4 regions of the Marinobacter sp. DUT-3 genome follow, and region 1 is predicted to be linked to each of the others. Evidence: predicted binding sites of a transcription regulator. Region 1 holds the regulator's gene; each other region holds the start of a gene.
The links. The regulator sigma-54, encoded in region 1, starts transcription at its own class of promoters, with help from an activator protein. The targets are predictions, from matches to a motif close to ANTGGCATNNANNTTGCTNT.
Positions count from the first base shown of each region.

Region 2: the regulator sigma-54 is predicted to act here: its motif matches at 5,226-5,245, upstream of ACQUWM_RS09970 (PEP-CTERM sorting domain-containing protein).
Region 3: the regulator sigma-54 is predicted to act here: its motif matches at 1,921-1,940, upstream of glnA (glutamate--ammonia ligase).
Region 4: the regulator sigma-54 is predicted to act here: its motif matches at 5,921-5,940, upstream of flgA (flagellar basal body P-ring formation chaperone FlgA).

Region 1 is NZ_JBNRMG010000001.1:16,528-24,221, forward strand. Features, by position in the region: gene ptsN (PTS IIA-like nitrogen regulatory protein PtsN) at 1-224, opposite strand, end outside; gene hpf (ribosome hibernation promoting factor) at 313-621, opposite strand; gene ACQUWM_RS00085 (RNA polymerase factor sigma-54) at 706-2,226, opposite strand; gene lptB (LPS export ABC transporter ATP-binding protein) at 2,400-3,125, opposite strand; gene lptA (lipopolysaccharide transport periplasmic protein LptA) at 3,103-3,660, opposite strand; gene lptC (LPS export ABC transporter periplasmic protein LptC) at 3,632-4,249, opposite strand; gene ACQUWM_RS00105 (KdsC family phosphatase) at 4,264-4,821, opposite strand; gene ACQUWM_RS00110 (KpsF/GutQ family sugar-phosphate isomerase) at 4,833-5,831, opposite strand; gene ACQUWM_RS00115 (ATP-binding cassette domain-containing protein) at 6,020-6,832, shown strand; gene mlaE (lipid asymmetry maintenance ABC transporter permease subunit MlaE) at 6,829-7,611, shown strand; gene mlaD (outer membrane lipid asymmetry maintenance protein MlaD) at 7,669-7,694, shown strand, end outside.
Region 2 is NZ_JBNRMG010000004.1:352,133-359,826, forward strand. Features, by position in the region: gene ACQUWM_RS09950 (MBL fold metallo-hydrolase) at 44-1,684, shown strand; gene ACQUWM_RS09955 (YqaE/Pmp3 family membrane protein) at 1,720-1,878, opposite strand; gene ACQUWM_RS09960 (succinylglutamate desuccinylase/aspartoacylase family protein) at 2,103-3,539, shown strand; gene ACQUWM_RS09965 (DMT family transporter) at 3,585-4,496, shown strand; gene ACQUWM_RS09970 (PEP-CTERM sorting domain-containing protein) at 4,559-5,173, opposite strand; gene ACQUWM_RS09975 (MalY/PatB family protein) at 5,350-6,531, opposite strand; gene ACQUWM_RS09980 (AEC family transporter) at 6,756-7,643, shown strand.
Region 3 is NZ_JBNRMG010000017.1:39,905-47,598, forward strand. Features, by position in the region: gene ACQUWM_RS18195 (DUF4124 domain-containing protein) at 1-180, opposite strand, end outside; gene glnA (glutamate--ammonia ligase) at 366-1,769, opposite strand; gene typA (translational GTPase TypA) at 2,328-4,139, shown strand; gene pip (prolyl aminopeptidase) at 4,240-5,202, shown strand; gene dtd (D-aminoacyl-tRNA deacylase) at 5,285-5,740, shown strand; gene ACQUWM_RS18220 (porin) at 6,246-7,220, shown strand; gene ACQUWM_RS18225 (CYTH domain-containing protein) at 7,321-7,694, shown strand, end outside.
Region 4 is NZ_JBNRMG010000001.1:973,378-981,071, reverse strand. Features, by position in the region: gene ACQUWM_RS04430 (CBS domain-containing protein) at 1-502, opposite strand, end outside; gene mnmC (bifunctional tRNA (5-methylaminomethyl-2-thiouridine)(34)-methyltransferase MnmD/FAD-dependent 5-carboxymethylaminomethyl-2-thiouridine(34) oxidoreductase MnmC) at 570-2,483, opposite strand; gene ACQUWM_RS04420 (peptidylprolyl isomerase) at 2,480-3,085, opposite strand; gene ACQUWM_RS04415 (pilus assembly protein PilB) at 3,327-4,064, shown strand; gene ACQUWM_RS04410 (flagella synthesis protein FlgN) at 4,101-4,571, opposite strand; gene flgM (flagellar biosynthesis anti-sigma factor FlgM) at 4,579-4,899, opposite strand; gene flgA (flagellar basal body P-ring formation chaperone FlgA) at 5,079-5,780, opposite strand; gene ACQUWM_RS04395 (chemotaxis protein CheV) at 5,971-6,900, shown strand; gene ACQUWM_RS04390 (CheR family methyltransferase) at 6,941-7,694, shown strand, end outside.

The sequences.
Region 1 (7,694 bases):
AGGCGGCAATGAGGGATAGCGATCCCCTGGCCGATGCCGGTACTTCCCAACCGCTCCCGTGAGATCAGGTTGTTGAAGATCTGGGTCTCACTGAGGGAGGCGTCCTGCTGATTTACCTCCTCGGCAATGAATTCCAGAACGCGTTTCTTGCTGGACGCAGCTACCCGGCAAAGGGTCAGCTCCGGTGCAAGTATGTTTTCTATAGTCAGGGATGTGTCGCTCATGGATCGACTGCAATTCCGTAAAAAAAAGGCTGCGGCATGTTAACCCATGCCGCAGCTCGATTGTTTTGAATGCCTGGAAAACAGCGCCTTAACGGGCGCCGTTACCATGCATACGATCGACGTTCTTTTCCTTGTGCTTGAGAATCTGACGGTCCAGCTTGTCAATCAGCGAATCAATCGCTGCGTACATGTCATCGTTTTCCGCCTTTGCGTGAATCTCACCGCCAATCACATGGAGTGTCGCCTCCGCCATCTGCCGTACCTTCTCCACCTCAAGCGTTACCTGGCAGTTGCTGATGTGGTCAAAATGGCGCTCGAGCTTTTCAAACTTGCCTGATACGTAATCTTTCAGTGCGGGGGTCAATTCTACATGGTGGCCTGAAATATTGAGTTGCATAGGCGTCTCCTGTCGTCATCTTGCCGGCCCCTGTTAAGGGCTGACGGTGTGCCAGCGCTGTTCACGCCGGCGGATCCTGTCGGGTCAAACCAGCCGTTTTCGTTCGTTGGATGGCGGAATGTGCATAGCCTCCCGATATTTGGCTACGGTCCGCCTGGCTACCTTGATGCCCTGTTCTCCTAGCATGGCTGCAATTTTGCTATCGCTCAATGGCTTTTTCGGAGTTTCTGACGCAATCAGTTTCTTGATCATGGCACGGATCGCGGTTGAGGAACACTCTCCGCCCTCATCGGTGCTGACATGGCTGGAGAAAAAGTACTTCAGTTCGAAGATGCCACGGGGGGTGTGCATGTATTTCTGTGTGGTCACCCGGGAAATGGTGGACTCATGCATTTCCACGGCCTGGGCTATGTCCGAGAGGATCAGCGGCTTCATGGCTTCCTCGCCATGATCCAGAAATCCCTGCTGGTGCTCGACAATGCGGGTTGCCACCTTGAGCAGGGTTTCGTTCCGGCTCTGCAGGCTCTTGATGAACCATTTGGCTTCCTGCAGCTGATCTCTCAGGTAGGTGTTGTCGGCACTGCTGTCCGCGCGCTTGATCAGGGAGGCATAGCTGGCATTGACCCGGATTCGTGGCGCAATGTCCGGATTGAGTTCAACACGCCAGCGCCCGTTATGCTTGCGAACCATCACGTCGGGAATGACATAGTCCGGCTCCGCCCGGTCCACCGAATCGCCCGGGCGCGGGTTGAGGCTGGTGATCAGCGCCAGCACTTCCCGCAGCTGGTCTTCCTTCAGGCGGCTGCGGCGCAGCAGTTGCGCGTAATCCCGGTTGCCCAGAAGGTTGATGTAATGGGTGATAACCAGTCGCGCCTGGGCCAGCCAGGGGGTGTCCGGGGGCAACTGGTTCAGCTGGATCAGCAGGCACCCCTGCAGGTCACGGGCAAAGACGCCGGGAGGATCAAAGTGTTGCAGGCGGTGCAGCACGGCCTCCACTTCATCCAGTTCCAGCGGGTCGTCTTCCGTGTCGTCAACCAGTCCGGAATGGATTTCCTCAATGGAGGTAGTCAGGTATCCGCGTTCGTCTACCGCGTCCATCAGGGCGTGGGCGATGGCCTGGTCCCGTTCGCTGAGAGGCGTCAGGTTCAGCTGCCATTCGAGATGGTCCTGAAGGGTTTCCGTCGGGGAGTTGCGGGTTTCGAAGTCGCTGTCGTTTTCGTCGTCGTTGCGGGCCGCCGGTGCTGGCGCGGACTGGTAGATGTCATCCCAGGCGGTGTCTACCGGCAGGTCATCGGGGATGTTGTCGGGAATGTCGTTCTCCGACGACCAGTCGGGGCCATTCTCGGATTCATCCCAGTCGGTGGCGGATTCCGCCGCTGAAGCGGTTTCCTCGGCCTTGGCCGACTCCTCGTTGTCCTGCCCGGATTCGTTGGCGTCGGGCGCGTCGTCATCTTCCGACGTTTCCAGCATGGGGTTCGAGTCCAGCGCCTGCTGGATTTCCTGCTGCAGGTCCAGTGTGGAGAGTTGCAGAAGCTTGATCGCCTGCTGCAACTGGGGCGTCATGGTCAGGCTCTGACCCAGTTTTAACTGTAATGACGCTTTCATAACCATGGTTCAGGATCCGTGACTCAATAGCACCGTCTTAACGGGTGATTGCAAAAAAATTCGTTGTATGCTGGCTACTTGCCAGACCAAGCAAGTTCTTTGCCGAGTGTACTTGCTTGTCACCAACATGACAATTGGGTCATGAAGACGGCGGTGTCGGAATATGCGTTACGTCAAAGTCGGAATTCATTGCCAAGGTAAACCTCTTTCACCTGCTGGTTGGCCAGGATTTCCTCGGAATTGCCGGAGGCAATGATGTGGCCGCCCGACACAATGTAGGCATTCTCACAGATATCCAGGGTTTCACGCACGTTGTGGTCGGTGATCAGAACGCCGATGCCCTTGTCCCGCAGGTGGCGGATTATCTGCTTGATATCGCTGACTGAAATCGGATCAACACCGGCAAACGGTTCGTCCAGCAGGATAAACGCCGGCTCCATGGCCAGTGCCCGGGCAATTTCCACCCGCCGCCGCTCACCGCCGGACAGCGCCATACCAACGCTGTCACGGATGTGGGTAATGTGAAACTCCTCCAGCAACTCTTCCACCTTGCTCTCGCGATCGGTCCGCTTGAGTTCCTTGCGGGTTTCCAGGATGGCCATGATGTTGTCCCGCACCGTCAGCTTGCGGAACACCGACGCTTCCTGGGGTAGGTAACCAATGCCTCTGCGCGCCCGGCCATGCATGGGCAGCGGAGTGATGTCCTGGCTGTCGATGGTGATGCGGCCATTATCCGCCGGCACCAGACCCACGATCATGTAGAAGCAGGTGGTCTTGCCGGCCCCGTTGGGACCCAGAAGGCCAACGATTTCGCCGCTGCGGATCTCCAGGGAGACGTCAAGGACCACTTTCTTTTGCTTGTAGCTTTTCGCCAGATTACTGGCCCTGAGAACTGCCATCCGAATCCTGTCTGTTTTGGCTGTTGCGTGGCTGGATAACCATTTCAACACGGCCACTGCCGTTGGTTTCTTCTGCAGCACCTTCGGCGGTAACTACCCGATCGACGCTATCATAATGAATGATGTCGCCACGGAACAGGTTGCCGTTCTGTTCGATTTCCGCTTCGCGTTCGAACGTCAGCCGGCTCTCCGGAGCGGAATAGGTGATATTGAGGGCGCGGGCATCGGTTTCACCCTGACCATCCCGGGCGGGTTGCCGGTAATGGGCGGGCCGGCCGGTTGCCTCGATACGCCGGAGGCCGTTCTCGTCCCGGTACAGGATCACCTTGTCGGCGGTAAGCTCGGTAGCGTCCTGGGTCAGGATGACATCACCGGTGTAGGTGGCAACGCCCTTGCTGTCGTCCAGCCGCGCGTTGTCCGCGTTGACAGTGATCGGGGTGTCGGAATCCAGGTTGAAAGCAGCAGCGGATCCGGCAACCAGCAAGGCGGCCAGCGCGGCGGTCAATTTACGGATTGGCTTGTTGGCCAGGCTCATAGCGTCCTTCCACCTGTGAGTTAAGTTCGAGTATGCGGTCATCAATCCACGCCTTCATGCCGATGGCCCGGGTAACGCTGAAGGAGTCGGTCAGTTTCACCGGTGCGTCTGTGTAGACTGTGCGGCTTTCGTTGTCCAGCGTCAGTCTGGAAGTCGTCAGGGTGCCCTGCCGGTTATCGCTGGTATGACGAATCACTTCGACATTGTCCTCCAGAAGTAGCAGGCCCTCCGTTTCCAGGAAGGTTCCGCTATCCGAGCTCAGGCGCCAGGGCTCTTCTTCGCCCTCGCTGTATAATCGTGCCCTGGGGGACGCCATGATCGCCTTGTTGTCGGATTCAAACTGTTCAATGCGTGGGCTTTCAAACCACACGGTCAGTCTTCCGGTGTCATCAAACGAGCGGTATCGACCGTTGACCACAAAACCATCGGGTTCGGACTGCCCCCTCAGGGCTGCGGCCTCCACCGGTTCCTGAGGGTCGTCACTCTGCCACATCATCACTACCAGGGCTACAGCGGTACAGCCGAGCGCAAGGGTTCTAAGCACGGGGCGGTCAGCCAGCAGCAGGGTCGAAAGCAGGTTGCCTCTCATGGTGACGGGATCCTTCAGTCGGCCTGGGTGTAGCTTGCCAGGGTGGAGTCAAGCTTGCCGCGCGCGGTCAGCAGCAGATCGCACACCTCGCGCACCGCGCCACTGCCGCCGGCAACCGATGTGCATACGTCCGCGTGTTCGCGGACCAGCCAATAGCCATTAGGTACTGTGATACCGAGGCCGGCGAAACGGATGGCCGGCAGATCCGGCAGGTCGTCTCCCATATAGGCGATGCTTTCCGCAGCTACCCCCAGCGTGTCCACCAGCTCTTGCAGCGCCACTTTCTTGTCTTCGCGGCCCTGCATCAGGTGCGGAATGCCAAGATCCTTCATACGCTTCTCGGTCAGCGGCGACGTGCGCCCGGTAATTACGGCAACGGTCATGCCCGCGGCCATGACCTGTTTGAGGCCAAGTCCGTCCAGAATATTGAAGCCCTTCATTTCATCGCCGGTGGCACTGAAAAACAGCTTGCCATCGGTCATGATGCCATCGACATCCAGGGCCAGCAGGTGAATGCCGGCGGCCTTGTCGAGAATGCGTGCGGGCCACTGCGGGCGCAGGGTGTCTGTCATCCGTTGGCTCCTCAGATTACGCCGGCGCGGAGCAGGTCGTGCATGTTGATCGCGCCGACCAGTTGACCGTTCTCATCGGTGACAGGCAGGGCGTTGATCTTCATCTCTTCCATGATATTCAGCGCCTCCGCGGCCAGATGGTCGGCCTGGATGGTCTTGCCGTTGTGGGTCATCACCTGGTGAATGGGGGTGGTGTGAACGTCAAAGGATTTGTCCAGCGTGCGGCGCAAGTCGCCGTCGGTGAACACGCCTGTCATGTTGCCGTCCGCATCCACTACAGTGGTCATGCCCAGGCCCTTGCGGGACATTTCAAGCAGTGCACCGCTCAGGGGGGTGTCGCCGGTTACCCGGGGAATGCGGTCACCGGTGTGCATGATGTCGGAAACCCGCAGCAGCAGGCGGCGGCCCAGGCTGCCACCCGGGTGGGAAAACGCAAAATCTTCAGCGCTGAAGCCCCGGGCTTCCAGCAGTGCGACCGCCAGGGCATCCCCCATCACCAGGGTGGCGGTGGTGCTGGACGTGGGCGCCAGCCCCAGGGGGCAGGCCTCCAGGGTCACGCTGACGTCCAGATTTGCCACCGCTTCCTTTGCCAGGGTGGAATCCGCGTTGCCCGTCATGCTGATCAGGGGCGCTCCCATACGGCGCAGCAGCGGTAGAATCGTGACCACCTCACTGGTATTGCCACTGTTGGAGATGGCGAGCACCACATCCTGGCCGGTAATCATACCCAGGTCGCCATGGCTGGCCTCGCCGGGGTGCACAAAAAAAGACGGGGTGCCGGTGCTGGCCAGGGTGGCGGCAATCTTGTTGCCGATATGGCCGGATTTTCCCATGCCGGTAACCACCACGCGCCCCTTGCACGCCATGATGACCTCGCAGGCGCGGATGAAGTGATCATCGATGCGGTCCGAAAGGGCGGCAATGGCGTCCTTCTCGATTTCAATGGCCCGGAGCGCCGAGTCCCGGAAGGTCTGATTGATGTCGGCTGTGGACTTGTTGCTGTCGCTCATGATGTTTTCGGCTCGCACCTTGTCGTCATTGGGGACACTGAATGAATTGGCGAGAGTATATCACTTCACGAGGCTGCAGGGCCTTGTTGAAGGAAACTGATCATTGCGATCAGGACATTTTGTGAAGGACGGATTGAGCTTCCAACCGGGTTCGCATAATGTAGGCCCCTGTTTGATAGGGATGGGTTATGGCTTCGGACGCATACATAACATTGAGGGACGTGGTGTTCACCCGCTCGGGGCGGCGCATTTTCGATGGCGTTACCCTCGATATCCCCCGCGGCAGGATCACTGCCATCATGGGGCCGAGCGGAACCGGCAAGACCACGCTGCTGCGGCTGATCGGCGGCCAGCTCAAACCCGACTCCGGCGCCATTACCGTGGCCGGTGAGAATGTGCCCGGTCTCAAACGCAAGGCCCTGTACACCCTGCGGGAAAAGATGGGCATGCTGTTCCAGAGCGGCGCGCTGTTCACCGATCTGAGCGTATTTGAAAACGTCGCCTTTCCCCTGCGGGTACACACCTCGCTGCCGGAAGACATGATCCGGGATATCGTGCTGATGAAGCTGGAAGCTGTCGGTCTCCGGGGTGCGAGGAACCTGATGCCCTCAGAGCTGTCCGGAGGCATGACGCGCCGGGTGGCGCTCGCCCGCAGTATCGCCCTGGATCCGGAACTGATCATGTATGACGAGCCCTTTGCCGGGCAGGATCCGATCGCCATGGGCGTGCTGGTTAAGCTGATCCGCGATCTCAACAGTTCCATGGGCCTGACCAGTGTGCTGGTATCCCACGACGTGCCGGAATCCCTCAGCATCTGCCACTACGCCTGTATCATCGCCGACGGCCAGGTGATCGGCGAGGGGACTCCCGATGAGCTCAGGCAGCACCCGTCCGAACAGGTGCAGCAGTTCCTGCAGGGTCAACCGGATGGCCCCGTGCCGTTTCACTATCCGGCTGCGGATGCCGCGACCGACTGGGGAATTTCCGGAGGCTCCAGATGATGGATCGGATTGCCGCGCTTGGCCGCCTGGGGCTTGATACCGTTGCCGCAGTGGGCCGCGCCGGCCGTTTCCTGGGTGGCGCCCTGGCCGGAGTGCCGAAGCCCTCGGTGGGGTTCCCGTTACTGGTGCGTCAGCTATATGCCGTGGGGGTATTGTCCCTGGCGATTGTTGTGGTGTCGGGGCTGTTTATCGGCATGGTGCTGGGGCTGCAGGGTTATACCATCCTCAGTGACTACGGCTCCGAAGCCGCTGTGGGCCAGATGATCGCGCTGACACTGGTGCGTGAGCTGGGTCCGGTCGTGACGGCGCTACTGTTTGCCGGTCGGGCCGGCTCGGCATTGACCGCTGAAATCGGCCTGATGAAGGCCACAGAGCAGCTGTCCAGTATGGAAATGATGGGGGTGGATCCCCTCAGGCGGGTGATTGCCCCCAGGCTGTGGGCCGGCTTTATCGCGATGCCGATCCTGGCTGTGATCTTTTCAGTGGTGGGTATCTGGGGCGGTATGCTGGTGAGCGTCGAATGGCTAGGCGTTTTCGAGGGTGCGTTCTGGGGTAATATGCAGTCATCGGTCAGCTTTGTGGATGACGTGCTGAACGGCGTGGTGAAAACGGTGGTTTTCGGATTTGTCTGTACCTGGATTGCGGTCTACCAGGGTTACGATTGCGTGCCGACCTCCGCGGGGATCAGTTCGGCCACCACCAAAACCGTTGTGTATTCATCGTTGGCCGTGCTTGGCCTGGATTTTGTGCTTACTGCCGTCATGTTCGGGGATTTCTGACCCGGATTGTCGGTGCGAGTACAGCAGAATTGACCAGAACTTAATCGGGAGCCGGAAATGGCGCAGAGAACCACGGAAATCAT
Region 2 (7,694 bases), on a different contig from region 1:
CAACCTTGTCAGCGCACCCAAATAAAACGATTACGGAAAGTCTATGGATATTCGCCCTGCTGCCACGCTGGTTCTGACACGCGACACCCCTGAAGGTCTCCAGGTGCTGCTTTTGCAACGCACCTGGGACGCGGTTTTCATGCCCGGTTATTTTGTGTTTCCCGGCGGCGCGGTGGATGAACAGGAACCTCTCGGTCGCGAACACGCTCTTGGCCCGGCTGATTCGGAAATCAGTCAGACCATGAGTGTCGACGAAGGCGGTGCCGATTATATGCTCGCGGCGGTGCGCGAGTGTTTTGAGGAGGCCGGCATTCTGGTGGCAATGGATGCCGACGGGGCGACGATTGGTGGAGACCATCCGGTTCATGGTGAGCGTCAGGCGCTGTTCAGCGGCAAACGGTCTCTGGCGCAGTTGTGCGCGCAGCATGGGTTGGCGATTCCGCTGGATCGGTTGGCGTATCTGGGGCACTGGATCACGCCTCCGGGACCGCCGCGGCGGTTTGATACCCGGTTTTTTGTGACGATCGCGCCGGAAGGCCAGGTGGCCAGCCATGATGGCGTGGAGACGATTGATCATGTGTGGATCAGTCCTGCCCTGGCGTTAGAGGAACACCGCAACGGTGAACGTTTGCTGGGGCTGCCGACGATTCGCACGCTGCGGGTGTTGAGCAGCTTTGATAACGCGGACGCGGTGATGCGCTATGCCCATGCCAATCCGCCGGAGCCATACCCGGATCAGCCATGGCCGGCGCTGAAGAAGGGCAAGCCGGTGATGCTGGAACCCGGTTCGCCGGCCTATGACGAGGCCGCCAAGCTGGACCCGGAAGGGGAAGGTTCGACCCGGGCGGAGATTGTGCCCGGGGAACCGGTGGAGATCGCCGCCGGGGTGATCCGGTTGACAGCGCCCAACCCGGGGATGATGACCGGGCCGGGTACCAATACCTATCTGTTCGGCCATGAACGGTTTACGGTGCTGGATCCGGGGCCGGACGATGAAACCCACATTGAGCGCATCCTGGAGCTGACCGGCGGAGTGATTGATCAGGTGGTGGTGACCCATACCCACCGGGATCACTCCCCGGCCACCGCGGCGCTGAAAGCCAGGACCGGATGCCGGGTATTCGGGTTGCCGGCGCCTGCTGGTGCATCCCAGGATCAGACCTTCGCACCGGACGATGAGCCGGAACACGGCGATCTGATCGTTACCGACGCAGGCATTCTGAAGGCGATTCATACGCCCGGTCACGCCTCAAACCATATCTGCTACCTGCTGTTGGATCAGGAACTGCTGTTTTCCGGGGATCACATCATGCAGGGGTCCACGGTGGTGATTAATCCGCCGGATGGGGATATGAAGGCGTACCTGGAGGCTTTGTACGATTTGCTGGCCGAACCGGTCCGCTATATTGCGCCGGCGCACGGTTTCCTGATGGGGCAACCGGAAGCGGTGATTGATTACCTGATCACCCACCGGCTGGCGCGGGAGCACAAGGTAGCCAAGGCCCTGAAGCAGCTTGCTCCGGTGACTCTGAAGGATCTGACGGCAGCGGCCTATGATGACGTACCGCAGGCCATCCACGGGCTTGCGGCACGCTCGGCGCTCGCGCACCTGCTGAAACTGAAAGCGGATGGCAAGGCCGCGGAAAAAGGTGATCACTGGTCTGCCATCGGCAGGAGGCAATGAAAAAGCCCGGCGTTGCCCGGGCTTGTCGCTTCCACCTATTTTTTGGCAATGATGTAGACGGCGTGAACGATGCCGGGAATGTAACCGAGAAGGGTCAACAGGATGTTGATCCAGAAGTGCTTGCCGATACCCACCTGCAAAAAGACACCTAACGGCGGTAACAAAATCGCAATCAAAATTCGCAAAAGATCCATACAGTTTACTCCCTTCAGCACGTATAAGTGTCACATGAACGCAAAATGTTGCCTGTAGATCTACTACATAGGTCATTTTGCGGGAATGCACAAAGATTTCATGAAGGTGGCATTAAACCTTTGTCACAGCCGTATTCATGATAGCAGGGGCGCTTTATCCTAGAGGCCGTTTTCGCCGCCGGATCTGGGAGCTGTCCCGACTGGCTGCCGACCTGAGAGGAATTATGCTGTTTAACCGGTTCAAAAACCTGACATTCATCGGCCTGTCACTCGGTGCTCTGATCACCGTGCATCCCGTTTTGGCCAATCAGAACGGAGAGGCCAAGGAAGTCCTGCTGGCAGAGCTCGCAGAGGACGAGAGCGTTGAGGATGTGGAGAACTCCGAGCCCCGCAAAAGCTCACGGGCCGGGTCTGCAAGCGAAAAAGCAGCACAGAGGGACGATCAGGAGGATACCCGTCAGCCGGAGTCTGCTGGGACGGAAAGCAAGAAACCCCAAAAGGTCGCCCCCAACATTGATCTCAAAGAGATCGCTCCCGTCCCTGAGCCGCCCAGGGAAGAAGAGGTCAGTGAATCTGCCGGGGATTCCCTGGAACCCGGCGGGGCCGATGTAAAAATCGAAGTCGCCGATGGCTCAGGCAACGCGCCCGACACTTCGAAAGCTGACAGTGAAGCGGATTCTGAAACAGAAGAACCGGAAGCGGCCAGTACTTTCGAGCTGCTGGGATCCAAAGTCCGTCCTGGCACCTCCACGCGCCTGGCATGGTCACCGAACATACAGATTGCCGGACTGTCGCAGCCTACACCGGTGCTGGTGGTCAATGGCGTCAATGCGGGCCCCACTCTGTGCCTGACCGGCGCGGTTCACGGTGACGAGCTCAACGGCATCGAGATCGTTCGCCGCACGGTCTACGACCTCAACCCCGAGAAACTCTCCGGCCGGGTTGTAGGCATTCCCATCGTCAATCTGCCGGGTTTCCAGCAAGGTACCCGCTACCTGCCGGATCGCCGTGACCTGAATCGCCATTTTCCGGGCAGCCCGGATGGCAGTCTGGCAGATCGCATTGCTCATTCACTGTTTGAGAGCGTGATCCGCAAATGCGACATGCTGGTGGACATCCACACCGGCTCACAAAAGCGCACAAACCTGCCTCAGTTGCGGGCGGACATGAACAATCCGGATGTGGCAGCCTTCACCCGTGGCTTTGACCGCATGGCGGTGGTCCACAGTTCAGGCTCCTCCGGCATGCTACGCACGGCGGCGGTGGAAGCCGGTATTCGTACCGTGACCATGGAAGCTGGCGAATCTCACCGCATTCAGGAACATCAGATTGATGCGGGCGTAAACAGCCTGACCAGCCTGCTGGAAAAGGAAGGCATGATTTCCCGGATGTTCGTCTGGGGAGACCCGGAACCGGTTTACTACGATTCCAACTGGATCCGCGTGCCAAACGGCGGCATCCTGTTCAGTGAAGTGGATCTCGGCGCCCGTGTTTCCGAAGGTGAGGTTCTGGGCTATGTGGCCGACCCTATCACCAACGCCCAGCACCCTATCCGAGCGGCCAGCAACGGTCGCATCATTGGCATGGCCGTGGATCAGGTGGTGATGGCCGGCTTTGCGGCCTACCACGTTGGTACGGAGGCAGAAGTTCCCGGCGAGTAGTATGCTACCGGCTTCCGACGTTTTCGAACGACAACAGGAGCTGGCGTGTCTATTCATTCCCCGAAGCCAATATGGCTGGCCTACGTTGGGCTGGTACTGACACCGTTATTCTGGGCAGGCAACGCTGTGGTTGCCAAGGGTGCGGTCGACAGCATCCCGCCCTTGTCCATGTCATTCTGGCGATGGGTGATCGCCCTGGCGGTTATCCTGCCCTTCGGCCTCCCGGGCGTGTTGCGCCACCGTCAGGTTATCCGCCAGTACCTGGGGTCCATGCTTATACTGGCCACCTTCAGCGTGGCAGCGTTCAACTCGCTGCTGTACTACGCCGCCATCACTACCAGTGCCACCAACATTGCCCTGATCAACGCCACCATTCCCATTTTCATTGCCTTGCTGGCCTGGCTGCTCCTGGGTGACCGGACCCGCCCGGTTCAGCTACTGGGCATCCTGTTGGCCGTGCTGGGAATACTGACGGTCGTCGCCCGTGGACAGTTGTCGGTGCTTACGAAACTCGAGGCCCAGCCCGGGGATCTGATCATGGTGGCTGCAGTGTTCAGCTGGGGGCTGTTCTCTGTGCTGCTCAGACGGCAGGCGGTGCCCTTGCCTGCGCTGACATTCCTGACCACCCAGATCGCCCTGGGCACACTGGTTATATTGCCGTTCTATCTGATAGAGCTGATGTTCTTCAAAGGGGGGTTCGAAGTTGGTCGCGCCACGATCACGCCATTATTGTATTTTGCCTTCTTCCCCGGAATCCTGGCGTACGCATTCTGGAATCACGGCGTGCATCGGGTGGGGCCTGCAAGGGCGGCCATGTTCATGTACCTGACGCCGGTGTTCGCATCGATACTGGCGGGGGTCTTCCTGGGGGAACGGCTGGGGCACTTTCACATCATTGGCGGGCTGTTAATACTGGCAGGACTGTTTCTTGCGACACGTAAAGTGCCCTCAAGCTAACCCGGAGTCAGGGGAATGGTCATCCCCCTGACTCCAACGGAACGTCTGAGGAACCTGTTCGTTCAGCCGGCGTTACGACGGGCACGCAGCCCAATACCAAGCAAGCCCAGTCCCAGCAACGCCAGGGTGCCCGGCTCGGGAACCTGTGACGCCTTGGCAATCAGCTCGATTTTGGCCTTGACCTTGGCACCGTATTTCTTGCCCTCATGCAGGCCAAAAAGATAGCCTTCATTGAATACGGCATCAAACAGGGTGACCCGAAGATGGCCATCGCCCTGGGCGCCAAAGAACAGATCCAGTGAACCGTCCCAGGTGAGTACCCCTTTCTGGAACAGGCCTCCTACCTTGTTCACCCCCACGGTCTCACCATCGATCGATCCGAACAGCACATCGGGCGAAGTGAAACTGAAGTCCACCGAGATCGGATAGGCAACTTCGTCGTCGTCCCCTACATCGGATTCATTGGTCCAGATCTTGAACAAGCTGAAATACTGGCTTTCCCCTTCGCCAAGATTGAACGTGAAAGGATTGTCAGCAATATCTGCGGAGTTAACCACCAGACCCGGATCGTCCGAGTTGAGATTGACGTCATAGCTAGCTGTTATCTGCGCCGCACTTGCCAGTGTTGGGAAAAACAATACGACGGCCAACAACGTGACCAGTGTAATTCTTGGCATACTTGCCTCCCTGGGTTTCCCCATATTCCGTTAATGAGTACCACCCAAAACAAAAGCATCGGCAATGCCAGTTTCTGTCTTTCGCTTTAAAACCAGACGCCTGTGTATTCCTGTAAACCCCACGACAACTGTGGTCGTAAAAAAAGCTGACAAGTCTTCAGGGCACACCCGACTGCTTACCGGAAACGCCGGATGACAGCCGCTTCGATGCGCTCCAGTGCCTGCTCCAGGAGCGGCCGGGGACATCCAATATTCATCCGCATGAAGCCGCGCCCGTTGTCGCCGAAGGTCGCGCCGGGATTCATACCAATGCCCGCGTCCTGCACAAAGAACTGTTTCAGCGCTTTGTCATCCGGTGTCAGCCCACGGCAATCCAGCCAGAGCAGGTAGGTTCCTTCCGGCACCGCCATGGTCACTTCAGGTATCCGCTGTGCCAGAAAGTCCGCCACAAAATCGCGATTCTGCTGAAGGTAAGGCATCAGCTCATCAAGCCAGGGACCACCATGCCGGTAGCCGGCTTCAAAGCCGGTGATGCTGAATGGATTGCATTGCCCCATGTGAAGGGAATCGAAAACTTCCTTCATTGCTCGCCGTCGGTCAGGATCAGGAATCACCAGCGCCGACAGCCCAAGTCCCGGCATGTTGAAGGTCTTGCTCGGGGCAACCGCCGTTACCAGCGCATCGCCGGCTTCCGCCAGGCGGGCAAGCATGCAATGCGTCGGCTTGTCCGGATACACCAGGTCACAGTGAATCTCATCGGACAACACCACCAGGCCGTGTCGGCGGGCAATATCCAGCACTGCCCGCAGTTCCTCATCCGTCCACACCCGGCCAACGGGGTTGTGGGGGGAACACAGCACCAACAGGCGAGCATCGTCACGGGCGGCGCACTGTTCGAGGTGTTCAAAATCCATAGTGTAACGTCCGTCGACACAGTCCAACGGATTTTCAATCACTGTCCGGTCGGTCCGCTTTACCGAACTGAAGAACGGCGGGTAGACCGGCGGCTGAATGATGACTCCCTCACCAGGCTCGGAAAATGCCAGGCACGCTGCATGAAGGGATGGCACCACGCCGGGCGCCATAAGGATCCATTCCCTTTCAATAGTCCAACCATGGCGGTCCCTGTACCAGTCGATCATCGACTGATACAGGGAATCAGGAAACAGGGTGTAGCCGTATATCGGGTGTCGGGCCCGGGTTTCCAGGGCCCGGGTGACCGCCTCCGGTGCCGGGAAATCCATATCCGCCACCCACAGCGGAATCACATCCTCCTTACCAAACACGGCCCGGCGGGCATCGAATTTTACCGAACAGGTCTGTTCGCGGATAACGGACTTGTCGAAATCTATGGGCACGTGGCACTCCGATCGGTCATGGGGACGGGTGAATGGTCATCATTCTGTGGCAGGAGTCATGACCACCGCAAGCCGTCGCATATCAGAGACATGACCGGTCCGTCTGCGGGTTTAAAGCTTTGGTCGAAGATTCACAGGTTTTCCTTGCCGAACACGGCCAACACTTGCGAACCTAACGGTTTATTGTCCATCGGCTGACCCATAACCCCTGTCGGAGCCTTCGAATGATTGGTCAGATCCTGTCCACGATGTTGCCGGTTTTCCTGATTGCCGGATGTGGCGCACTGTATGGCCGTTATCGCACGCCCGATATCCAGGGATTGAACACCCTGAACATGGAACTGTTCGTCCCCATGCTGGTGTTCGCGGTCCTGGCAGACCAGCAGGCACCACTACAGGAATACACCAGCCTCGCAGTGGCAGCCACCGTGGTGGTACTGGGTTCCGGCATTATCCTCTACCCCCTGGCCCGGGTGCTGAACCTGGATCTGAAAACCTTCCTGCCCCCGATGATGTTCAACAATTCCGGCAACATGGGCATCCCGGTACTGGTGTTCGCCTTTGGTGACGCAGCCCTGCCAGCCGCCATCGTGCTGTTTATAGTGGAGATGCTGCTGCACTTTACCGTGGGCCTCTACATGCTGGACCCGCACACCTCCATCATCAAACGGCTGCGCCTGCCCGTTGTGTTTGCCAGCATTGCCGGCCTGGCCGTCAATTTCGGCGGGGTGCCCATGCCACAGTGGCTGCTGGAAACCCTGAATATGCTCGGTGGCGTATGTATTCCACTGATGCTGTTTACCCTCGGCGTGCGTATGCTGGATGTGGATTTCAGCGACTGGAAACTGGGCATGCTGGGCGCCATTGCCTGTCCGGTCTCGGGTCTGATTCTCGCCTGGCCGATGATTGCCATACTGGATCTTCCGGGCCTTCAGGTGGCCGCCCTGTGGGTGTTCGCGGCCCTTCCGCCAGCGGTTCTCAACTACATGGTGGCAGAGCAGTACCAGCAGGAGCCTCATAAAGTGGCGTCACTGGTGCTGCTCAGCAACCTCGGCAGTCTGGTGGTGATGCCCATTGTACTGGGGCTGGTGTTTGCGGCCGGCTATGTATGATCTTCAGGCCAGAATCCGTTTTTGTTGCTTGCAACTGCCCAGTCTTTGATC
Region 3 (7,694 bases), on a different contig from region 1:
CGCCGGCTTGGGCAGAGTAACCGTGGTAACCGGTTTGACCCTGACTTCTTCAGCGCCGTCCGAGGGTTCGTCAGAGAAGGTAACGTTGCCCTGGGCATCAACGTTCCTGTAGACCTCTGCCAATGCAGGGGCGGATGTGAGAACGAGCACGCCAGCGAATAATCCAAGCCGTAAGTTCATTCCGGTAACCTGTGGTGATTGTTTGATTTGATTATCAATGGCGGGGTAGGCGTTTTCAACGGTGTTGACGGTTCAAAGGGTTACATATCGTTAAGGGCCACAGGGACTGTGGCAGAGGTCACAAAAAAGCCCCGCCGAGGCGGGGCTTTTTCACGCTGTGATCCGAAGATCAACGGCGTCTGCGATTAGCAGGAGTAGTAAAGCTCGAACTCAACCGGGTGAGTGGTCATGTTCAGACGCTCAACTTCACCGCGCTTCAGGTCGATGTAGCCTGCAATCATGTCCTCGGTGAACACACCGCCGCGAGTCAGGAACTCGTGGTCGGCTTCCAGGCAGTCCAGAGCTTCCGCGAGGGTTTCAGCAACCTTCGGAATGTTCAGGGCTTCTTCCTTCGGCAGGTCGTACAGATCCTTGTCCATGGCATCGCCAGGGTGGATCTTGTTCTGGATGCCGTCGAGGCCGGCCATCATCAGTGCTGCGAACGCCAGGTATGGGTTGGCGGACGCGTCAGGGAAGCGCACCTCGATACGACGTGCCTTCGGGCTGTTTACGTACGGGATGCGGATGGAGGCGGAGCGGTTACGGGCGGAGTAGGCCAGCATAACCGGAGCTTCGAATCCAGGCACCAGGCGCTTGTAGCTGTTGGTGGAAGCGTTGGTGAAGGCGTTGATCGCCTTGGCGTGCTTGATGATGCCGCCGATGTAGTACAGGGCGGATTCGCTCAGGCCCGCATAGCTGTCACCGGCGAAGACGTTCTTGCCGTCCTTGCTCAGGGACATATGGACGTGCATACCGGAACCGTTATCACCCACGACCGGCTTGGGCATGAAGGTGGCGGTCTTGCCGTAAGCGTGAGCTACGTTGTGAACGCAGTACTTGAGGATCTGTACTTCGTTAGCCTTGTTGACCAGGGTGTTGGCGCCAACACCGATTTCGCACTGACCGGCGGTGCCCACTTCGTGGTGGTGAACTTCAATTTCCAGGCCCATGGACTCCATCGCGGCACACATTGCGCCACGCAGGTCGTGCAGGCTGTCTACCGGCGGAACCGGGAAGTAACCGCCTTTCACGCCCGGGCGGTGACCGATATTGTTGCGATCGAAGTCTTCACCGGATACCCAGGCGGCTTCTTCGGAGTGGATAGAGTAGTTGGCGCCTTTCATGTCCACTTCCCACTTCACGGAATCGAACACGAAGAATTCCGGCTCCGGACCGAACAGGGCGCCATCGGCGATGCCGGTGGACTTCAGGTATTCTTCCGCACGACGGGCAACAGAACGGGGGTCACGCTCGTAACCCTGCATGGTAGAAGGCTCTACAATGTTGCAGGTAATGTTAACCGTAGTTTCTTCGGTGAACGGATCCAGAACGGAGGTTTCGTCGTCCGGCATCAGGATCATGTCGGATTCGTTGATGCCTTTCCAGCCGGCAATTGAGGAGCCGTCAAACATCTTGCCGTCGGTAAAAAAGTCGTCGTCCACTTCGGTGGCAGGCAGAGTCACGTGCTGCTCTTTACCACGGCTGTCCGTGAATCGCAGGTCAACCCATTTGACTTCGTGCTCTTTGATCAAATCAACTGTCTTGGACATTGTGCATGCTCCATCGTGTTTCCCGCTGGGCGGGTGATTTCATGTTCGTTGTGCCGGATCGCTCAGCGACGCTGACTTCCGATCTGTTTTGAGGTTGGGGCAGCTTATCAAAAGCTGCGGCGTCTTACCTGCAAAATCGGCTGACAGGAACAAAGCAATTGTCTTGCCAATTTATCAGGCGTGCGCCAGAACAGCGCAACCACAAGGGGTGCGGACTTTTTTGGCGCGTCTGTGGAGAGGTTACCCAATGTTTCGCACTTCTTTGGTGCATCAAAATGGTGCGCGCAATACTTAATTGCACAAAAGTGGTGCACCTATGTTGTGTGCTGAATAGGCGTTATTCTTCATATAAACGACACGGACTTTTCGATATACTGCGCGCCACCTCATTTTTACCCTGCCGCTTTTGGGATGAAAAAACTCCAAACGGTATGCAGGGCGCCGGGCCAGCCGGTTCTGGTGAATGAATTCATTTTACGGATTTGAGACGGCATGTGCAGGGGTGACCCTGCGAAAGACCCTCTCAGGTCATTGAGTGCATGCCGCAGGATTATTTTTGTGATTGAAAAACTTCGTAATATCGCCATCATCGCCCACGTTGACCACGGTAAAACCACCCTGGTAGATCAGTTGCTGCGTCAGTCCGGTACGCTGGAGCGTAAAGAGCTCGAAAGCGAGCGCGTTATGGACTCCAACGATCAGGAAAAAGAGCGTGGCATTACCATTCTGGCCAAGAACACCGCGCTGAAATGGCACGACTACGACATCAATATCGTTGATACCCCGGGCCACGCCGACTTTGGCGGCGAAGTGGAGCGGGTGATGAGTATGGTCGATTGTGTGCTGTTGGTGGTTGATTCCATCGACGGCCCGATGCCGCAAACCCGCTTCGTGACCCAGAAGGCCTTCGATGCCGGTCTGCATCCGATCGTGGTGGTCAACAAGATCGACCGTCCTGGCGCCCGTCCAGACTGGGTGGTTGATCAGGTTTTCGATCTGTTCGACAACCTTGGCGCCACCGATGAACAGCTGGATTTCCCCATCGTATACGCCAGCGCCCTCAACGGCATCGCCGGGATGGACCACGAAAATCTCGACGACAACATGGATGCCGTATTCCAGGCGATTGTTGATCACGTGCCTGCTCCGTCCGTCGATCTTGATGGTCCGTTCCAGATGCAGATTTCCCAGCTGGACTACAGCAGCTTCCTGGGTGTGATTGGCATCGGTCGCATTATGCGCGGCAAGATCAAGACCAATTCGCCCGTGGCCGCCATCGGCGCCGACGGTAAAAAGCGCCAGGGCCGTATCCTGAAGATCATGGGGCACTCCGGTCTGCAGCGTGTCGAAGTCGATGAGGCGCAAGCTGGCGACATTGTTTGTGTGAGTGGTCTGGATTCGCTGTTCATTTCCGATACGCTCTGTGATCCTTCCAATGTCGAGGCGTTGCCGCCGTTGACGGTGGATGAGCCGACCGTATCCATGACGTTCCAGGTCAACGACTCGCCGTTCTGTGGTAAAGAGGGCAAGTTTGTCACCAGCCGGAATATCAAGGAACGTCTGGAAAAGGAGTTGCTCCACAACGTTGCCCTGCGCGTTGAAGAAGGCGATTCCGCGGACAAGTTCAAGGTATCCGGTCGTGGTGAGCTGCACCTTTCGGTGCTGATCGAAAATATGCGCCGCGAAAACTTCGAGCTGGCGGTTGGTCGTCCTGAGGTTGTCATTCGTGAGATCGATGGCGAGAAGCAGGAGCCATACGAAAACGTCATTATCGACATCGAGGAGCAGCACCAGGGCGCCCTGATGGATCAGATGGGTCTGCGTAAGGGCGATCTGACCAACATGGTTCCGGATGGCAAGGGGCGTATGCGTCTTGATTACACCATTCCCGCGCGCGGCCTGATTGGCTTCCGTAACTCGTTTCTGACCCTGACGTCCGGCTCCGGCATTCTGACGTCAACCTTCAGCCATTACGGCCCGATCAAGGGCGGTGATGTGACCAGTCGCCAGAACGGTGTGATCGTGTCAATGGCGACCGGTACGGCGTTGACCTACTCTCTGGAAACGCTGCAGAGTCGTGGCAAGCTGTTCCTTGATCCTGGCCAGGAAATCTATGAGGGTCAGTTGTGCGGGATTCACAGCCGCGAAAACGATCTGGTCGTCAACCCGACCAAGGGTAAGAAGCTCGATAACATGCGTGCTTCCGGGAAGGATGAGGTCATTGGCCTGGTGCCGCCGATCAAGTTCACGCTCGAGCAGGCGCTGGAATTCATCGATGATGACGAGCTGGTGGAAGTTACGCCCAAGTCGATTCGGTTGCGTAAGAAGCTCCTTACCGAAAACGAGCGTAAACGCGCCCACAAGAAGTAATCTGCAGTACGTGAAACAGGAGGGGCGGGTCCATTGTGGTCCGCCCCTTTTTCGTTCACTTCAGCTAAACTCCGGTTACATCCTTTTACCGGAGCGCCCCATGCTCACCCTTTACCCAGAAATCAAACCGAATGCCCAGCATCGTATCGCCGTTGATCCGCCTCATGAATTGCATGTGGAGGAAAGCGGGAACCCGAATGGAATGCCGGTGCTGGTGGTCCATGGTGGTCCGGGTGGCGGGTGTGAGGATTATCATCGTCGTTTTTTCGATGCTGAACGCTATCGCATCATTTTGATGGATCAGCGTGGCGCGGGACGTTCAACGCCGCTGGCGGAGCTTGAAGGGAACAGCACCGACAAGCTGGTGGAGGATATGGAAACCGTTCGTACGTTCCTGGGGATTGACCGGTGGCTGCTGTTCGGGGGTAGCTGGGGATCCACGCTCAGCCTTGTTTATGCCCAGAACTTCCCTGAGCGTGTATTGGGATTGGTGTTGCGGGGAATCTTCCTGTGTCGTCCCCGGGATATTCACTGGTTCTATCAGGAGGGGGCGAGTCGTGTCTTTCCGGATTACTGGGAGGATTTTCTGAGCCCGATTCCGGAAGAAGAGCGAGGTGACCTGGTAAGGGCTTATTACCAGCGGCTTACAAGCAGTAACGAATTGGAACAAATTCAGGCAGCCAAGGCCTGGTCGGTCTGGGAAGGTCGGTGTGCGACTCTTCATCCCAATCCCAGGGTTGTTGAGCATTTCGGCCATCCCCACGTCGCCATCGCGCTGTCCAGGATCGAGTGTCACTATTTTATGCATGACGCTTTTCTGGAAGCGGACCAGATCGTGCGCGATGCACCCAGATTGGCGGACATTCCCGGCGTGATCGTCCATGGTCGCTACGATATGGTGTGCCCGCTGGATAACGCGCTGGCACTGGCCAGAGCCTGGCCCCAAGCCGACCTGAGAATTATCCGGGATGCTGGCCACTCTGCATCAGAGCCGGCCATCGTTGACGCGCTGATGCGTGGGGTGGACGAGGTGGCTGCGAAAGTGACTGGGACTTTAGACTAAGTCCGCCCGGTAGGGGTTGCGGCCACCGGGTGCCATGGATACACTCTTGCCAATTCTTAATGGTCCTTCCACAGGGAGTTTGATGAAGGGGCTTATCCAGCGCGTATCAAGTGCAAGTGTTACGGTTGATAATCAGTTAGTTGCTGAAATCCAGGAAGGCCTGTTGCTTCTCTTGGGTGTTGAGCGTGGTGACGGAATCAGAGAGGTTCAGAGCCTGGTGAGAAAGGTTCTGAGCTATCGTGTTTTCCCCGACGACCAGGGACGGATGAATCGCAGCCTGCAGGACACAGGTGGTTCTCTTCTTGTTGTTCCCCAATTCACGTTGGCGGCGGATACCGCTTCCGGTACCCGGCCGGGTTTCTCATCGGCCGCTGCGCCGGAATTGGCGGAAAACCTGTTCCTTGATTTTGTGGCCGCAGCAAGCGATGCCCTGAAACGTGGTCATGTTGAAAAGGGCCAGTTTGGGGCGGATATGAAAGTATCCCTGGTTAATGATGGCCCTGTGACTTTTATGCTCCGGGTGGGAAACAGTTCCTGAAAAAATACCGTGTCGCACTATAATTGCGCGCGATCGTAATGTGCGGCCCTAAATGGTGCGAACAACAGGTGTTTGGGTATGTCGGAAGCGCCGGATATTCACTCGTTATCGATTTAGCTGCATGAATCTAAAGGATTTGTTGAATTCTGGCCTCGGATTTGAAGTACATGAAGGGACTAAGATCAACAGCGTTTTGGAGTAATCCCCCGGCAGGCAAAGATAAGAGTAGCGAAAATTTAAACGTTAAAAGTTTGCAAAACTGGGTTTGTTGTATTAAAAAGGCTCATCATGCAGAGCTTTAACTTATAGCTGTAAGTGATTGAGCTGCAAAGGCCTGAAGAGCTTCGGGCTGTAGGGAAATCAAAAAACGTTATCGCCATGTCATTAAACTGACATGGTGAAAACACAAAATAAGGCTCTAACCAGCCTGACTGGTGGAAGTCTAAAGAACGGGATTTAAACCCGTCGCTAAAACCTGAGTTAACTCAATAAAGGAAGACGCAACATGAAAAAAACGCTCATCGCATCTGCAGTTGCAGCCGCAACTTTCTCTGGCGCCGCGCTGGCACAGGACATGGCTCTGCCGACCGTTTACGGTAACATCCAGCTGGCCGCCACCCACGACAACATTGACAACGGTCCTTCCGAAGTTGATCTGTTCGACAACGGCTCTACCCTGGGCGTACTGCACGACCACGAAATTGCACCGGGCCTGACCGGCTTCTTCAAGGCCGAGCTGCACTTTGATGCTGACGAGAACGACGGCGAAGATCAGGGCATCTACGAGATCGACGAAGCCTACGTTGGTGTTAGCGGCGACAACTTCGGTAAAGTCTGGGTTGGTAAGGACGACTCCACTTACGAAACCGCCGTCACTGAAATCTCCGAGTTCTTCGAAGTAGCTTCCCTTAACATTGTTGTTGATTACACCACTGGTGAAGGTGACCTGGTTCAGTACCAGTCTCCCTCGTTTGGTGGCTTGACCCTCGGCGCCGCCGTTCAGGTTAACGGTGATTCCTCCGATAATGGCAAGTCCTACCCGTACCAGCTGGCTGCTGTTTACGGCGTTGATGCCCTGGAGCTGGCAGTTGCAGTAGATTCCAACGACAACGGCGACGGCAACGGCGAGAACACTTACGGCCTGCGCGCCAGCTACAACCTGGACGCACTGCGTCTGACTGGTGAATTCCATACCCGTGATGACGCTGGTGACTTGTTCGGCGTAATGGGTGTTTACACCATTGGCGCCAACCAGTTCGCACTGGCTTATGAGTATGGCGAAGCTGACGACGCAAATGACACCAAGCGCGACACCGTGACTCTTCAGGCCCTGCACAACGTGTCTGACAACATGTACGTTTATGTTGAAGGCTACCTGGGTGGTGGTGACGACGTATACGAGTATGAAGATGAGCTCGGCAACGCCGCTGTTTCCGACGAGCGTTCCATCGCTGCTGTTGGTGCTACTTACTACTTCTGATCAGCTAACCAGCTAATCAAGTAGTTACAAAAAACCGGTGACCTTCGGGTCGCCGGTTTTTTTATGTATGCTGCAAAAATACATCTGACGGAGAAGTACCATGGCCGAGGAGTTGGAAATCAAACTGAGCCTGTCAGCCGGGAATCAGGAAAAGGCCCTGAAATGGTTGCTTGCACAGAGCGGCACGTCTGAGGGTCAGCGAAAAAAACTGGTGAACCGGTATTTTGACACGCCGCAAGCCGACCTGAACCGGCAACGCATTGCCTTGCGGATTCGGCAGGCGGGTGATCAGTTCATTCAGACCCTCAAGACCCAGGGCGAGTTTGTGGACGGCGCCCACCGGCGTCAGGAGTGGGAATGGCCGCTCATGGGGACAGAGCTGAACATTGGTCTGGTGGCGGATACGCCGGTGGGGCAAAACGTTAACCTGGCAGACCTGAAACCGGTTTTTGAAACCAATTTTGACCGTCAGGT
Region 4 (7,694 bases), 960 kb from region 1:
CCAACTGGTGGGCGTCGGTTTCCGGCGATGCTGTCAGGAATGCCGGCAACTCGATATGTGCCAGGCTATAACTCATGGCGTTAGCCTGGTTCTCGTGCAACCAGGCGAGAAGCCAGCGCAGGTCGATCAGCCCGGCGACATTGTCCCCTGCGGTGACCACCAGGTGGTGTACGCCATGGTCATCCATGGTGGTCAGGGCTTCCGACAAGGTTGCGGTGGCCGGCAGTGAGTGGATAACCGGTGTACAGATGGTCGATACCGGAAGGTAACTGCGTTGTTCCCTGGGCTCGTCATAGGCCGCGGAGCCATATTCTTCCATCGCCCGGTGATGGGCAGGAGAATGGCTGGCCCGCTGAAATTCCGCATCCGTCACTTCGCTGTGGCCAGTGTTAATGGCGTGGGATTCCGTCATTTCCGTCACGTCACCCACGCGGCGTCCCCGAAAGATTTCCGGTAGGCGAGTTCCGACAGGTCTGCCGGGTTCACTGACAAATATGGCCATGGGTATCTCCGGGGTTTGAGTGCCCTTTCATTGGTTATCGGCCGTGTTGCGGAAACCTTCAGTCCGATCACCCACTGGATCTGGAAATTTTCATCCTATAACACCTGTGCGGGTCCACCCGTTTTGATAGCGAACGGGGCAGGCATGGCGGTTGCCCCGTGAGCTTATCCGCAAGGAATTCCGCGAGCAACGGGGCATAGGTGAGGCCCTTGCTGCCGAGCCCGGTGAATACGAACAGGCCATCAAGGGTACTGCCTTCCAGATTGGCCAGCTCGCCCGCAGCCGGTTGATAGTCATGGGTCGTGCACCGGAACCCGACCCGTCCCTGAAGCCGGGCTATCTTTGACTCTGCCGGCGGCTTGTCTGGCCAAAGGTCGGGAAGCATGGCCGTCAGTTCGTTGAGATTTTCCCGATGGCTGTCCAGGCTTTGCTGTGGTGACAGGTCATGAAGGTCAAAGGTGGCGCCGGTCACGCAGAGTCCGTTGCGGGCAGGGTTGATGTACCTGGGGCCGCAAATCACAGCACTTGGTGCGCGGACGCTGTCTTCGGGCAAGTGGCTGACCTGGCCGCGTATTGCTTTAAACCGGAATGCGCCCGTGCCACCCGCCATGGGGATCAGTTCCGGTGTCTGGTGACCGGCGCAGAGGACGACCTTGTCGGCGCTGATGTCGGTTCCAGCACCCGGGATCAGCCACCGATCTTCCAACTGCGTTAGGCGGCGGACATCCATGGAAAAATGGCGGCGGATGTTGGGATGATCCGTCAGTGTCCGGCAGAGGGATGCTGGTTCCAGCCAGCCACTGTGGGGAAACCACAGCCCGCCTGTGCCAACGGGTATACCGGTCAGCTTGCCGGCGGTTGCCGAATCCACCGGTGTCACTATGTCCGACGGGTAGTGGTTACGATTCAGGAATCGCTCCTGGCGCTGTTGCTCCTGATCACTCCAGGCTGTTTGCAGCAGCCCGGTAGGGTGCCAGCCGTTGCCCGTTAACGGTGTGTAATAGCGTTGGCTGAACAGCAGGGAGGTCAATGCCAGTTGGGTCTGGGCGTTGAATTCCACGCCCAGCTTGACGTAAAGCGCGCCCTGCAGGTTGCCGGATGCGGCTGCGCCAGCATCATCGGCTTTGTCTATCAGGGTGACTTCAACCCCTCTATCGGCGAGGTTTCTGGCTAACAGGCTGCCTGCGATACCGGCGCCGATAACCGCGACGGAGCCCGGTTTGCTGGCCTCTGGTTCCAACGTGGCGGACGCGGGAAGCGGGATTTCACCTGTAATCATTTCCCGTTTACGACCAAACCCGGCGGTTTTGATCATCGTAAAACCGGTGTCCGCGAGGGCGCGCCGGATGCGGCCAACGGCCGTGAAGGTGGCCAGAGTGGTGCCCGGTTTGCTGTGTTGGCGGACCTGACTGATGGCATCGTCCAGCCACATACCCGGATTCAGAGAGGGGGCGAAGCCGTCCAGGAACCATGCATCGGCGGTGAATTCCAGTTCCCGCCAGGCATCCAGAACGTCCCCGAAATACAGCGTCAGACGAACCCGCCCCCCATCCAGCAATATTCGGTGGACTCCCGCCACCAGTGGTGGGTATTGATCGACCAACTGGTTACTGAGGTCAGTCAGTTCCGGCCATAACTTCATTGCCCGGACCAGGTCGTCCCGGGTCAGAGGATAACGTTCCGCAGACACAAAGTGGAGGGTGGCGTGCTGGCTGGCGGGACTGTTCCGCCAGGCCTGCCAGGTCGCCAGGAAGTTCAGGCCGGTACCAAAGCCGGATTCCGCGACAACAAACGAGGCGTGCTTCCCGACCCGGGCAAAGCGTTCCGGTAATCGATTGTGCCCGATAAAAATATATCGGGTCTCATCCAGCCCGTTGTCCCGGTTGAAATAGAGATCACCGAACAGCCGGGATTCCGGAACGCCGTCATGCCACAGGATATCGGCCGGCTCCATGGCCGGCGCTGTTACTTCTGCCATCAGTTCCCGGAAGCGTTGCCGCTATTGATAATGGTGATGTTGTTGATGGTCACCGGTTCCCGGGGGACATCCGCCATGCCGCCGGAGTGACCGGTTGGCGTGCTGGCGATCGCATCCACGACACCCATGCCTTCGGTTACTTTTCCAAAGACTGCATATCCCCATTTTTTGGGGTTGTCCGATGCGTTCAGGTATGGGTTGTCTACAACATTGATAAAGAATTGGGAGGTCGCCGAGTGGGGCTGGCCGGTACGCGCCATGGCAATGGTTCCCCTCAGGTTTTTCAGGGTGGGGCTGCCTTCGTTGGGGATCGGGCTGCGGGTGTCCTTGCGAACAAGGTCGCGATCAAAACCACCGCCCTGAATCATGAATCCGGGAATCACCCGGTGAAAGATCGTGTCCCGGTAATAGCCGCTTTCCACATATTCAAGGAAGTTTGCCACGGTTTCCGGAGCCACATCCGGACGAAGCATGATTTCGATAACGCCTTCGCTGGTCTCCATGCGGACCTGGGGCAACGGGTTATCCGCGGAGCGGGGTTCTTCCGCCAAGAGCTGAGTGCTGAACGAAAGTGACGCCATCAGGATCAGCAAGAAACGGGTCACAAAAAGCGGGGAAGCGGCCTTGGATTGCGATTGGTTCTGGGTCACCTTGTTCACTCCGTGGAAAGTGCTGGCCATCGGGCAGCGGTAGCTTTGAGTAGTCGGATGTTAGCAGATATTCCTTCGGGAACGGATAATCTCCATGCACGATGCGTGGTGATCGTCTAACCTGTCTTAAGATTGTTTAACAACAAAATAGCGCCGGGCCGGGATGTACGGTGAGTGCAATCAAGGGAGGGGCCAAGTGAAGATCCGTCAGGGATTTGAAGAGAGATCAAGGCTGGGGCGATTGCTCATCAACCGGGGGTATTTATCTCCGGTACAGCTGGAAGAGGGATTGCGCCTTCAGGAGGAAACCGGGCAGCGTCTTGGGGAGGTGCTGGTCCAGGCGGGGTGGATCACCGAGCGGGAGCTCTACAGGGTTCTTAAGCACCAGTCCCGGTACCGCAACGCTGCAGCGTTGATCACCATGGTGGCATTGCCGCTGCAGCCGCTGGTCAGTTTTGCGGCCAGTAGTGGCGCAGACTCTCCGCAGGCGGCTTCGCCGGACTCCGGAGAGATGTATCGGAGCAAGGGGTTCTCACCGTTGAGTGATGACGATCTGGCGAGGGTGGCCGGGCAGGGGGATAGCGCGTTGGCGCAACGTATTGCTGCCGCCACCGCCATGGTGCCGGGGGGCGGTGAAGGCAGCCAGGAGCCGGATGTGGTGGAAGGTATCAAGCTGACGGCCCATATTTTTGTTCCAATCCTGAACTTCCTGGACTCCGACCTGACCATTAAAGGGGTTCACTATCGCGATGACGAACCCCGACATCAGCTCGGGACTGATGGATCGCTCACCCTGGCTTTCCCGGAGCGGATAGAGGAGATCCACATGGATAACATCCGGGTCAGTGGCGGGCGAACGCCGGCGCTGGGCAATGTCAGCATCCACGATATCCGTTTCGATCCGGCTTCGCGGATGACCATCTATACCCGGTAAGGTCTGCAGGCATTCCGGAGAGTGCGTTGGCCGGAATCAGGCGCTGGCCAGGATGGTTCTCTGGGAAGCGCCGGTCTGTTCGCCATGGGCGCCGTAAAGCTTTTGCTGGCTGCTGGCGCCACGGAAGATGTCTGTCAGGCGCGACAGGCGCTTCTGCATGTGGCTGATGACGCGACCGTTGTTCTGGTTGATCTCCTGGCAGAACGTCAGGCGCTCATTGGCCTGCGACCACAGCGACGCAAGATCGGATAATCCGGCGCTGCGGATAAAACGGGATGGCGCTCCGCTTTCCGGGCGATAGCCCATGGCAACGAGGGTATGAATTTTTTGCCTGGCACGGCCGCGGATCTGGTCGAGCAGGGTGTTTTTCTCGGTCGTTATTGCTTGCAGTGCCTGCATGTCCGAGGAAGAGAGGCAGGACTTTTCCTGCTCCAGAATATCCGCCAGTGCATCCAGTTGACGGATATCCTGAGAGAGAAGGTCTTTCAGTTCATCGATTGCGGCCATGATTTACTCACCCGAATATGCTTTTATCCATCTCAAGCATTTTCTGGGCCAGTTTCTCGGCGTCAACCTTGTATGAACCATCGGCCAGCGCCGCACGGATCTGCTCAATGCGGTCATCATCCATTTCCGGATAATCACCCAGCTTCTGTTCCAGCTGTTTCAGGTTCTTGGCCTGATTGCTCAGGTTTACGTTCTCACCGCGGGCACCCTGGCTCTTGGCCTGCTCGGGTGCCTGGGGCTGGGCATTCTGGGTGGAGCCAGACTTGTCGGCCGTGGTTCTCTGGGTGTTGACCTGGCCGGGACCAATTCCATTAAAGTCAACTGACATATCGGTACCTGCTTACCTTATTGACTGTACGGGGGACAGCATTCGCGAATTTTATACCTGCGTATCGGCCGTCAGGCCGGAAGCTTTAGCGAATTTTTAGCTCCAGAAGATTACACTTCTGTCATTCGCAGAGCGTGGAGCGGCAAGACTCTGCCGCCTGCGGAAAAAGCGCGCCGCACCTACATAGGAATTTCAACCTGGCCCGGGGCGGTCACCAATGCTTTCACGGTGCGGGACGATGACAGATTCTCTACCAGTACCTGATCGCCCACGCCCGCGTCGGCCATGGCCTTGCCGCGAGAATTGACCGAGAAATTTCCACTTCTGGCGGTGATGATAACATGATCGCCTCTGGTCACCGCTGCCGGAGCTGAGAGCAGGTCTGGCGTCATCAGTGTGCCGGCGTTGACGCCGCGTCGCATCTCCATGCCCACCAGCTGGTCAACGTTGTTAATCACACCCTTGCGGGTGGCATTAACCACGACTGAGTCCGTTTCGATCATGTTCGCCATGACCCGCTCTCCCCTGGCCAGTGGGCGTGCGGCCACAAGGCCTTCTCCGGTAATGGACACGGACGCGTTGAGAAACATGCGCCACGGCCGTTCGCCGCGACACGAGACCTGTAACGTCGGTTGCGTGGTTTTCCAGGGATCACCGCTGAAACTGACGTCCAGGGGGGCGTTACAGGTGGCCAGGGCCAGTCGGCTGTCCAGTCGGCCGGTTTTGTGTATGACCTCGAAACCGTTGTCCGCCTGTTGTTTCGAAAACTCGTCAAGGAACGAAGCCGCAGCGCTCCTGATCTGCTCGGCGGTGGTGTTTGCGGCCTGCACCAGCACCGGGACAGACGTTAACAGTGTGACGACAAAAATGGTGATGCGCATACGCTGCGGTTTGTCCTATGCTGTCAATTGTCAGTGGAAGATCCCGAAAAGCTTAAGGGTTCGGGGAATCGGCCGTTAACTTCACATAGTGAGTCAAAATTCCGGCGAAAAGCTGGTTTCATCCGCTCTTGAGAGCAGAAAAAGCAAAATGCATGCCGGCATGTCCGCGGGCAGACCTGGGGGAAAAGTAATGGCAGGGGTACTCGACAGTGTAAATCAGCGTACGCAGCTGGTGGGGCAGAACCGCCTGGAGCTCCTGTTGTTCCGTCTTCGCGGCAGGCAGATGTATGGCATCAACGTTTTCAAGGTAAAGGAAGTCCTGCAGTGCCCCAAGCTGTCGTCGATTCCCAAAAGTCGTAGCGTGGTTCGGGGGGTCGCCCATATCCGCGGTGAAACCATCCCCGTCATTGATCTGGCCATGGCCATCGGCCATCCCGGAGTTCCCCGCGAGGAGCTGGCGAACAGCTTCGTCATCATCACCGAGTACAACCGCAAGACCCAGGGGTTTATGGTTACCGGTGTTGACCAGATCGTGAACATGAACTGGGAAGATATCCTGCCGCCGCCCAAGGGTGCCGGCAACGATGTGTACCTGACGTCGGTCACAAAAATGGACGACAAACTGGTTGAAATCATCGATGTAGAAAAGATTCTTGCAGAAGTTTCTCCGCTCAGGGACGATGTTAACCAGGATTTGGTGGCCCGCAGCGCCGGGCGTGTTCAGGCACACCTGCCTGTGCTGGTCGTTGATGACTCCAGTGTCGCGAGACGGCAGATAGAGCGATGCCTGACCGCCATCGGCATGGAGGTTGTTACACGGGACGATGGGAAGCAGGCTTTTGATTACCTGAAAAAAATCACTGAAGATGGTTCCAGGGCCAGCGATCATTTGTCCCTCGTGATTTCCGACGTCGAAATGCCAGAGATGGATGGTTACACTCTGGTGACCCGATGCAAAAACGATCCGGCGTTACGGGATATGTTTATTATGCTCCATACCTCACTGAGCGGTGTGTTCAATACCGCAATGGTGCAGAAGGTTGGCGCTGACGAGTTTATGGCAAAGTTCAGTGCAGATGAGCTGGCCGAGAAGGTTATGGAAATAATTGATCGTGCCTAGGGCCAGCGATCCTTGCAGATTCACCTGACGCAGAGATTCAATGAAAGCGGACATTACGCCACAGGAATACGAAGCTTTTAAGACGTTCCTGCAGGATGCCTGTGGCATTCTGCTGGGTGAGAACAAACAATACCTCGTAAAAAGCCGTCTGCGCCGCATTCTCGAAGAAAACCAGCTTACAACCCTCGGGGATCTGCTGGGGCAGCTGAAGCGTCCGGGCCGCAGCAATCTCAGGGAGTTGGTCATTGACGCGATGACCACCAATGAAACCCTGTGGTTCCGCGACAACCACCCGTTCCGGATTCTTCAGGAAAAGCTGCTGCCTGAGTTTGCTGAACGCAAATCCATGCAGCCTTTGAGGATCTGGTCGGCTGCCTGTTCCACGGGGCAGGAACCATACTCGGTGGCCATGATCATCGAGGAGTTCCGGCGTCAGCGCCCGGGTAAACTCCGGGATGTGAAGCTGACTGCAACGGATATATCCAAAAGCGTTCTGGAAGTCGCCCGCAAAGGTGAGTACGAAATGATCGCGATTGGGCGCGGGCTGTCCCCGGAGCGCCAGAAGCAGTTCTTCGCGCCATCTTTGAACGGCGGCTGGCAGATACGTCCCCAGATCAAGAGCATGGTGGAGTTCAAGGAACTGAACCTGCTGGAGCGGTATATGCTGGGCAAGTTTGATATTGTCATGTGCCGCAATGTGTTGATATATTTTTCTGCGGAACTCAAAAAGGACATCCTGACGCGCATTCACGCCACCCTGAACCCCGGTGGTTACCTTATTCTGGGCGCGTCGG